DNA from 3 places in the Paenibacillus polymyxa M1 genome. Region 3 is predicted to be linked to each of the others. Evidence: a T-box and tRNA genes for the amino acid it is inferred to sense, from the RefSeq annotation. Region 3 holds a T-box; the other regions hold tRNA genes.

Region 1 (3,282 bases), 2.3 Mb from region 3:
AGATTCGCCTTTAGCAAATTGATCAATTTCAACATCAGGGCTATCTACTGGGAAGATGTCTGTTTGCTCTACAGCTTGGCTGTATGCTTCTGGCAACAGGAAGTCAATTGCATCCTGGTACAGACTTTCGATACCATAACGTTTTTCAAAGATAGGACGTGGTACTTTACCTTTACGGAATCCTGGTACACTTACTTGTTTAACCACTTTATTAAAAGCTTTGTCGAGTGCAGCGGCTACACGATCCGCGTCTACCTCAACTTCAAGAACCCCAAGGTTCTTCTCTATTTTCTCCCAAGTTGCTTTCATTTTATGCTTTCCCCTCCAACAAAATCTTCACTTAGTTTTCATTACAATCAACGCACACAAAATAACCACTATAGTATATCTAACATTACTGTCTTTTTCAAGGGCAGCCCTTGAATGCTTTAACAGGTAAACGTTTCCGGTCATTAAGGAGTGTTCATTCCCGCCGCGACGAATAATCGCATCGACCGATACGCTTGCTCAAAACGGAAGCGTAGTGCATCTGTAATGCCATATATAGCGCGGGTTTCTTCCTCATTATTGTTCCCGTTCAAACTTTCCGAAACGGTCTGATGGAGTGCTGCTGCCCAAATATCCGGCATCCCGTCCTCTTCCACCAACATTGATCTATAATCTTTCGTACCGTACACTGCCATCACAAACTGTGACCATAGCTCCTGTGCAAAATAGAATAGTGTAGGCTCATGCACTTCAGTCTGGTCAGCTACCCGTTCCAAAATACGCATAATCGCCTCTGGAAACTCATCGGGCTGTAACGGAACCGTTTCAATATCGATTTCCGTCTCTTCATCACCCCGTCTGATTTCTATCGTCCCTTCCATTCCACGGCGTCTCATTGTCTGTAGAACACGGAATTGGAGAAGAGGATGGATTTCCCGTTCAGTAATCCAGCGAAGCAAGGCATCGTCGATCTCCGGCAGTTCCAAGTAGGATAGCTGTTCCAAAGCTAGAATCGTCTGTTCGGATAACGGTTGATCCATAGCCATCTGCAAAAGCTTGTTACCGTAGCCTGCATCCTGTTCCTGCTTAAAGCGTGCATGACGGCGAGCCAACTCAACTTCACTGACTTCGTCTTCTTCCACATTGTCCGTTGCCGTCCCGCTGTCAGCGTACTGTGGAAATGCAGCTTCCAGCCATTGTAACAGAGCGTTCCATTCATCGTATTGTTTCTGCTCCTGTCCCTGACACTGCATCAAAAAACGCAGCATCGCCATCGCCTCTCCGTAACGTTCGTTCTCAAGCATCACCGTAAGTTGAATTTGATAGTAGTCCAGTGTCTTCGGAAACAATACGATATTATTTTCTTTTGTCGTCACCTTGGAGTCCTTTATTTTCAAGGCACCCCCTCTCCTCCGCAAGCTAAAGTATTTGTAGATTATATGAGAAACAGCAGCCGAAGTTCAACCACTCGTCTTCAACATATTCACCTGTATTCTAACATACCCTTTTATAAGGCAAAAAAAACGATGTGTATTCTGAATTTATGTGGTGTAGAGGCCAAATAAGCGATATATGCAAAATAAGACTTGTATCTTTTTCATCCATATGATATATTAATATTCGCTTGAATTTTATGTCCCAGTAGCTCAGCTGGATAGAGCAACGGCCTTCTAAGCCGTCGGTCGGGGGTTCGAATCCCTCCTGGGACGTATAGCCGAAGCTTCCTGTTTAGGAAGCTTTTTTTATTTTCCAGCGAAATAGGACCCACTGTGGATGTTGGAGCCTAGCATCGTATTACAACCTATTTTAATGTAGAAAAGGCTGTTTCCGCAGCGCTGTTTGAGCGCTTGTCTGGGACAGCCTTTTATCGAGGGTATACCATTACACCGCTTGACTGCGTGGAGTAGTAAGGAGTTTAATCAAATGAAATTAATATCTTGGAATGTAAATGGCTTAAGAGCCTGTGTAACCAAAGGATTTTATACTTATCTAAAAGAAACGGATGCTGATATTTTTTGCGTACAGGAAACGAAGCTTCAAGAAGGACAAATCCTCATGGAGAACATGGAGGAATACGCACAATACTGGAATTACGCTGAGAAAAAAGGGTACTCCGGCACAGCTATTTTCACCAAAATCAAGCCGCTCTCTGTGCATTATGGACTTGAAGAAAATGAAGAGCCAGAGGGTCGAACTATTACACTAGAATTCGAAAAATTTTACCTCGTCAATGTGTACACACCAAATACGAAACGAGACTTATCGCGATTGCCATACAGACTGGAATGGGAAGACCGTTTTCGCAGCTATCTGCAACAACTAGACGCTCAGAAGCCTGTCATCATTTGCGGAGACTTGAACGTGGCTCATCAGGAGATCGACCTTAAAAATGCTAAAGCCAACTACGGTAATGCTGGCTTCACGCCCGAGGAACGAGACCGCATGTCACAGCTGCTCAACGCCGGATTTATAGATACCTTCAGATATTTTTATCCTGATCGGACAGATGTTTATTCCTGGTGGTCCTACATGCCAAAGGTGAGGGAACGGAATATCGGCTGGCGGATTGATTACTTCCTCGTCTCAGAGAGGCTTCGTCCGCTATTAATGGATGCGAGTATTGATTGCCATATTACAGGCAGTGACCACTGCCCTGTTATATTGGATTTGCAAGATATTTCTGCATAGATCCCCTACCTGACGCAAGTATTTTATAAAATTAAAAAGCCGTCATGCTCTGTTTTACAGCATGACGGCCTACATAAATTGAAGCTATCGCTAACTTGCACCTGGTTTTCTGTTTAAAACCCGTTCTTCTCCATCATTTGCTTGAACCACAGCGCACTTTGTTTGGGGGTCCGTTCCTGCGTCTCATAATTGATATGTACAATACCAAAACGCTTGCTATATCCCCAGGCCCATTCAAAGTTATCAAAGAAAGACCAGACAAAATAGCCCTTGAGCTGACCTCCCTCCCGGATAAAGCGATGACACGCCTTTAAATGCTCTTCAATATAGCGCTGACGCCCGGTATCTTCAATCTGTCCATTCACCAGTTCATCCTTCATCGCTGCTCCATTTTCCGTAATCAGAATGGGTAAGCCCTTGCTAAAATCCTTCTCAATCCGCGTCAGCAGCTTATAAAAGGATTCAGGGTGAATCTCCCATCCCATGTCTGTTACTGGCTCCTCCATGTGAACCTGCTCTACTTGCAGCAATGAGGCGTCGTTAGTTGCTCGAATGATACTGCGGGTATAATAGTTAATGCCTACAAAATCTCCCGGCTGCTGAATC
Region 2 (3,282 bases), 2.3 Mb from region 3:
GAAAAAATGACCGCGCTGTTGCAGCTCTTTTTTCAGCTCAGGCGCGTTATATATTTCCCCGTTATATACAATCGTATAAGTGATATCCTCAAGCTGCCGGATCATAGGCTGAGCGCCGTTTTCCGGGTCCATTACGCTTAGTCTTCGGTGTCCGAAGGCACACGGGTTGGATATCCAGGTACCCGCAGCATCCGGTCCGCGATCGGAGAGCGTTTGCGTCATATTTAGCAGTAACTCAGATTGATGCATCAAGTCTCCGTTCCACTGTATGAAACCTGTAATTCCGCACATGTCTATTCATCCTCTCTTTGTCGTGTTCATCCAGTGTTGGAATGAATCAAAAACTAAATCCCCAGTTCATCAGTATATATGCCGAAAAGAAGCATAAAATGTCTGTCCGTTCCGAAAACTACAGATGGGGCAACCCGTTTACTCGTGAGGAAGGAGGGAGACAATGTACTACATCAAGGATGCCAAAATACGCCGCTTCACTGAACTTGACGGAGTGCGCTGCGCTGAGGTAGAAGTGCGTCCCGGTGCCGCAGATGACCCGGAGCTGCTGGTTTATATCACAGCCACGAATCAGAAGGATGGTCAGCCTGACTATGACATGGTAAGGATCATCCGCAATGATGCCGATCTGGAGCTGGATTGGTACGACAATAATCTGCATTCGGCATTTGAGGAAGTGACCGACAAGGCTTTTACTGACTCTACGCACATTACCGCTGGTGAGGAACGGGAAAAATTCAAAAGGGAATTGCTTTCCTATGGGCAGCTTAGTACAGAGTTTGCCAAGGAGTTCGGGACATGAGAATATGGTGTACTATACCTCGGCTTTTGTTGATTTGGGCACCGGCGCCATCGCCGGATCAGCGTGAAAGGAGGGGGAAATCATAGACGGCAAAGCGAAGTATAAGAAAAACAAAGGCAGCAGTTATATTCATAACAATGAGTTCGCGGAAGAAGTGCTGGAGAAAAACGTAAGACATGAAGTACGCAGAAGTCCTAAACGCTTTGGGAATAAATAAGCTACCAGTGAACTAAAGCAACTCATCAAAGTTGATCCCAAAGAAGCCTCCGTATTCGTCAGATTTGCGAATATGGGAGGCTTCTTTTAGAATTAGGCCGCTTCACGCAGCGTCATGATCCCTTTGTAGATGTTATAAACAAAAACGCCGAGATAGACCACTACAAATAGCAGTACAAACCCGATAACTGAACCTGCATGATTGGCAGTGATAATAAAATACACTAGCGGAATCGCCGCAATAATGGGGAAAATGTGCGATAAAATGGCTTTTTTCGCGTGTCCCTGAACATATTCATCCCGGACTGCGATCCACACAATGACCGGCACCAGAAAAGGTGCGAAAAAAATGCTGAAATAACAAAGTGAAGACAAAAGGCCCCTCACGGATCACCCCTCCTTTTTGGCATCGTTCTTTGTACATAATACCCCTTTAGCGTCCAAATGATTCCTTTTGCAGCCTGCTTTCCTGTATAATGAAAAAATGCTTTTGACAGTTGGTCAAAATATGATATAATAACTAATGCACTGAATACATAAGGTTTTATTGATTGTCATCTTGTCCCAGTAGCTCAGCTGGATAGAGCAACGGCCTTCTAAGCCGTCGGTCGGGGGTTCGAATCCCTCCTGGGACGTAGCAAAATCTTCCTAATTCAATATTAGGAAGATTTTTTTTGTTCCAGTGGGATGAGAACCCCTTGGGGGGACGTCGGAGCTAAGCATCGTTAGCATAAACTTCGCAGTCTCGACCGTAGGGAGAGTATCCCTCCTGGGACGTATAGCAAAAGCTTCCTACATGTAGGAAGCTTTTTTGTATCCCGGCAGTATGATTGATTCTGGTTTTATACTGTCGCCTTTTCCTTATGAGCAAAGAATTGCGGCAAATGTTCTTTGTGTGCTTCCAGCAATTCATCCAGCACGGTTTGGGCGATATCCCCGCTTGGAACGAGCGGATTCAGGGTGAAGGCTTGCAGTGCTGTCGCATAGTCACCAGTGACCGCTGCTTCAATGGTCAGCTCTTCCATCGCCTTCATGACTTGCAGCAGGCCCCGCTGTGCTGGTGGGAATTTGCCAAAGTTTACAGGCTCTGCACCATGCGCGCGAATGACACTGGTTACTTCGATGGCGCTATCATAAGGGACATCATCAATCGCACCATTGTTACGTGTACTAACCACCATCAATGTGCCTTTGTTATTATAAATGGAATTAATGATTTCACATGCAGCATCGCTGTAATGTGCACCGCCGCGTTTGGATAATTCCTCTGGTTTGTAATCCAGATTCGGATCTTTGTACAATTCAAACAAACTTTCTTCCAGACGTTTAACGACTTGGCCCCGAGTTCCTTCGTTTTTGGCCTCCTCTAATTCTTCCTTGAGCATGTTATCGGTCATGTAGTAATACCGATGGTAAGGACAAGGCAGCATTTTCAATTGACGAACCTGATCGTACAGGAAGCGCATGTTCTTAATATTTTCAACGACCTTCTCTGGCTTTGCGCCTGGAGCGTACAGTCCTTCAATGACTTGCTCTGTTAATTCGGCCCCTGTTTTGTCATAAACTTTGTGCCAATGAAGGTGGTTAATTCCTGCAAATTTAAAGAACAGTTCTTCTTCCGGTTTGTCCAGTACAGCCGATGCACTCTTGATCGCACCGATGGGAACATTACATAATCCGATGACTTTATCCCACTTACCATAACGAAGTACCGCTTCGGTGACCATACCCGCAGGATTGGTGAAGTTAATCAACCATGCATTCGGACACAGTTCTTTCATATCTTCAACGATACTGAGGATAACGGGGATGGTACGAAAAGCTTTGAACATCCCGCCAGCCCCATTAGTTTCTTGACCGATCATGCCGTGTTTTAACGGAATACTTTCGTCCTTAATCCGGGCTTCCAGCAAGCCTACCCGAAATTGTGTTGTGACAAAATCGGCATCCTTCAAGGCTTCCCGACGATCCAGTGTCAAATGTACTGCACAATCAATACCTGCGGCCTTCACCATCCGTTGGGCCATGGCCCCCACGATCTCCAGCTTTTCGCGTCCTGCCTCAATATCTACCAGCCATAATTCCCGAATGGGAAGCTCTGCATAGCGTTTGATAAAGCCTTCTACTAATTCTGGTGTATAGCTGGAGCCTCCGCCAATGGTTGCGATCTTTATGCCTTTTTTCATGGTTAGTGCCTCCTGAGTATGTTTTTTAAAACCGCTTTCTTAAGCTCAAATTCACTGTAATCCCTG
Region 3 (3,282 bases):
AAAAGAGCTGACTCGCAGTAATTTAGCTAGCAAAAGCAGCAGTGTACCTAACAAAAATACCCACTTGTGGTAGCTTACATCCGGTTAGGGGCTTTCAGTCCAAGAAGTCGCAGTGTACTTGCCAGCATATCCGCAGTCTGTTCCGCCAACTGAATGCGCCATTGTCCACCATCGACAATCCTTTCCTTAGCATAAAAACGGTTGAACGCTTGTGCTGTATCTAATGCAAATCTCGCAATAACTGAAGGTTCCAGTTGCCTAGCAGCACGTATTAGCTGTCCGTGATAGCGATCCAACTGCTTAAGCAGCGCCCATCCTGCGTCACCCAGCATTTCATCCGAAACGATATTCAAATCAGGAGAATGCCCGTCTTGGGCAAGGACGTTGTCACTGGAATTAGAATCAACATCAGAGCGGGCGCGAGCTTTCTCCAAAAGACTGCGTATGCGCGCATGAGTATACTGCACATAAGGGCCAGTCTCACCTTCAAAGGTCAGTGCCTCCTCTAACGAAAAATCCACTTCATTCAGACGGTTATTTTTTAAATCGCCAAAAATAATCGCTCCGATGCCAACGTCTTCAGCTATTGCCTGTTGCTCCAGCAAATTGGGATTTTTCTCCGTAATGATGGCTTGAGCACGCGCTACAGCTTCATCCAGCACTTCCTCCAGTTTCACCACCTTGCCGCGTCTTGTGGACATTTTTTTGCCTGCAAACCGCATTAAACCAAACGGTACATGCTCACATTGCTCGGCCCATATCTCCCCTGCATGCTTCAGCACCGCAAATACCTGTTGGAAATGTAACTTCTGTTCCCCGCCAACGACGTACAGCAGGCGATCAGCCTTCATCACTTCATGACGATAAATCGCTGTTGCCAGATCACGGGTGGGATAAATGGTAGTACCATCTTTTTTCAAAATTAGACACGGCGGCAGTTGCTCGTCTTCCAGACGAACCACAAGTGCTCCATCACTTTCTTCCAGCAGTCCTTTTGCTCTTAATTGGGCAACAACTGCCTGCATCTTATCATTGTAAAAACTTTCCCCCAACACATGGTCAAACGAAATGTTAAGACGTTGGTACATACGGTCAAATTCACTCAGACTGACTTCAACAAAAAACTCCCACAGCTGTTGAGCCTCAGTATCCCCCTGCTCCAAACGTCGGAACCACTCGCGGCCTTCCTCCTCCAAAGACGGATCATGCTCGGCCTCCTGATGAAAACGGACATATAGCTTCAACGATTCCCCGATCGGATCATGTTGTAGCTGCTCCTCATTGCCCCATCTTTTATAGGCCGCAATTTGCTTGCCAAATTGTGTCCCCCAATCCCCTAGATGATTCACACTAATCGGCACATATCCGGTTTCACCAAGTATGCGATACAAGGCGGCACCAATAACAGTAGAGCGAAGATGACCGATACCAAATGGTTTGGCAATATTGGGCGAAGACATATCAATCACTACTCGCTGTCCATATCCGGTATTGGGCTTGAGAAACTCAGCCTTGCTCAATTCAGCAAGCATCGGTGGAATATGAACAGATCGATCCAATGTAATATTTACATAGGCACCCGATGCTGAAGCAGTTAGACCCGCTTCATGGCTTACTAGCTCTGCCAATTCCATTGCAATATGCTGTGGAGACTTTCGAAATTTTTTAGCCAGCGCAAAACAGGGAAACGCCACATCTCCCCATTCAGGCTGCGGAGGCACCTCGAATAAAGATAAAACTTCTTTCTCCTCCAAGCCCGTATGAGCTACAATAGCTTGGGTAGCAATCATCAACAACATGTTCCTCTCTCCTTCTTTTTATAAGATCTAACAAAAAAAGCCCTCGCCTCTTGATATAATCAAGAGACGAGAACTTCGATATCCCGCGGTACCACTCTTCGTAAATCGGTTGTATAGCTAAAGCTAGCTTACACAAAATCGCGATTTCACTCCATTGACAAATAACGGTGTCTGCCGGGCTGATCTACTAGAAGCTCTTATCGTTGGATCAACCGTCTCCCGGGTGCGCTTCACATCGGATTTCATACCGGCTTCCACCTTTTCCGGCTCGCTGTAATGATACGGTTCCGTTGCTACTCTCCCGTTCCTTGACGTTAATTCCCACCATTATACAAACCTATTTAGTAGAAAGCAACCTTTTATTCCCTCTTCAGGGACTAGTTCTGTATATGTAATTACACTGCCACCAATTGGCGACAGGCCTCAACACAATGACGGCAGGCTTCTGCACAATGTTTGCAATGATTATGGGAATGCTTGCTGCATTCAGCAGCACATACCTCACAGGCTTTGGCACATAGCTCACAGATTTCCTCGGCAAAATCCGTTCCGCGCTGCAACATTTGAGAAGCAAACCCACATATCTCTGCGCATTCCCTACTCACTCGAATACATTCACGCAGCATAGCTAGATCATATTCCTTCAAACTTGCTACATAGCATACATTGCAAGCGTTCATACATTCCAGGCAAGCATCCACGCATTTTTGGTATGAATGATTCATAATACATTACCTCCCAGTTGTTGATCCTGCTGTACTATTACCCGCTGAACCTTGAAATTAATCATTTTATGTTCGCGCTTTCAACAAAATAAACCCAGAAAATCCCGACTTATGTAAGGAAGTGTACTATATTCCAAGGTGTAAGCGCAAGGATATTAATCACATAACTTTTTAGCCTTCGTTTCTGACTTGCATCCAGTCTGTCATTCCTCTATTGTAAAAAAAGAGTATGCTTAACCACTGATCAAGGAGTGAACATTGTAATGAATATAACATCTGTAGAGGAGCACCGACAGGAATCTCCGCAACAGGTTAACTGCATGGTCGTGACCGTCTCGGATACACGTACCATGGAAACCGATACTGGGGGACGACTGCTCAAGGAACTACTAGAAACGAATGGGTACAAGGTTGTTCGATATGTTATCGTCAAGGACGACTATGAAGGAATCCGGCAGTTGGTAGCCGAAGCTGCGGCACATGAGGACATCGAGGCTGTACTTTTAACAGGTGGTACTGGCATCTCTCCGCGTGATACTACGTATGAAGCCGTCTCCTCTCTACTGGATAAGGAACTACCTGGGTTTGGAGAAATCTTCCGTTACTTAAGCTTTGCTGAGGACATTGGATCAGCAGCTATATTAAGCCGGGCTGTAGCGGGCACTGTGGGCCAGACAGCTGTGTTTTCTATGCCTGGCTCCCGCGGAGCCGTTCGTTTGGCAATGGAACGCATTATTGTCCCTGAGCTGCGTCATGTA

Evidence for each region. A T-box is a leader RNA that pairs with one kind of tRNA and senses whether it is charged. The one in region 3 lies ahead of argS (arginine--tRNA ligase), so its partner is inferred to be a tRNA-Arg.
Region 1: it encodes a tRNA-Arg, which carries the amino acid that the T-box ahead of argS (arginine--tRNA ligase) is inferred to sense. The anticodon was not compared.
Region 2: it encodes a tRNA-Arg, which carries the amino acid that the T-box ahead of argS (arginine--tRNA ligase) is inferred to sense. The anticodon was not compared.

The regions. Positions count from the first base shown of each region.
Region 1 covers NC_017542.1:4,527,039-4,530,320, forward strand. Annotated here, with positions in the region: gene tig (trigger factor) at 1-309, opposite strand, end outside; gene PPM_RS20380 (hypothetical protein) at 453-1,385, opposite strand; tRNA gene PPM_RS20385 (tRNA-Arg) at 1,624-1,697, shown strand; gene PPM_RS20390 (exodeoxyribonuclease III) at 1,912-2,676, shown strand; gene PPM_RS20395 (GH1 family beta-glucosidase) at 2,790-3,282, opposite strand, start outside.
Region 2 covers NC_017542.1:4,579,543-4,582,824, reverse strand. Annotated here, with positions in the region: gene asnB (asparagine synthase (glutamine-hydrolyzing)) at 1-291, opposite strand, end outside; gene PPM_RS20600 (hypothetical protein) at 455-814, shown strand; gene PPM_RS20595 (DUF4870 domain-containing protein) at 1,124-1,417, opposite strand; tRNA gene PPM_RS20590 (tRNA-Arg) at 1,592-1,665, shown strand; gene PPM_RS20585 (6-phospho-beta-glucosidase) at 1,873-3,216, opposite strand.
Region 3 covers NC_017542.1:2,260,469-2,263,750, reverse strand. Annotated here, with positions in the region: gene argS (arginine--tRNA ligase) at 75-1,799, opposite strand; T-box leader at 1,859-2,117, opposite strand; gene PPM_RS10320 (four-helix bundle copper-binding protein) at 2,195-2,524, opposite strand; gene PPM_RS10315 (MogA/MoaB family molybdenum cofactor biosynthesis protein) at 2,788-3,282, shown strand, end outside.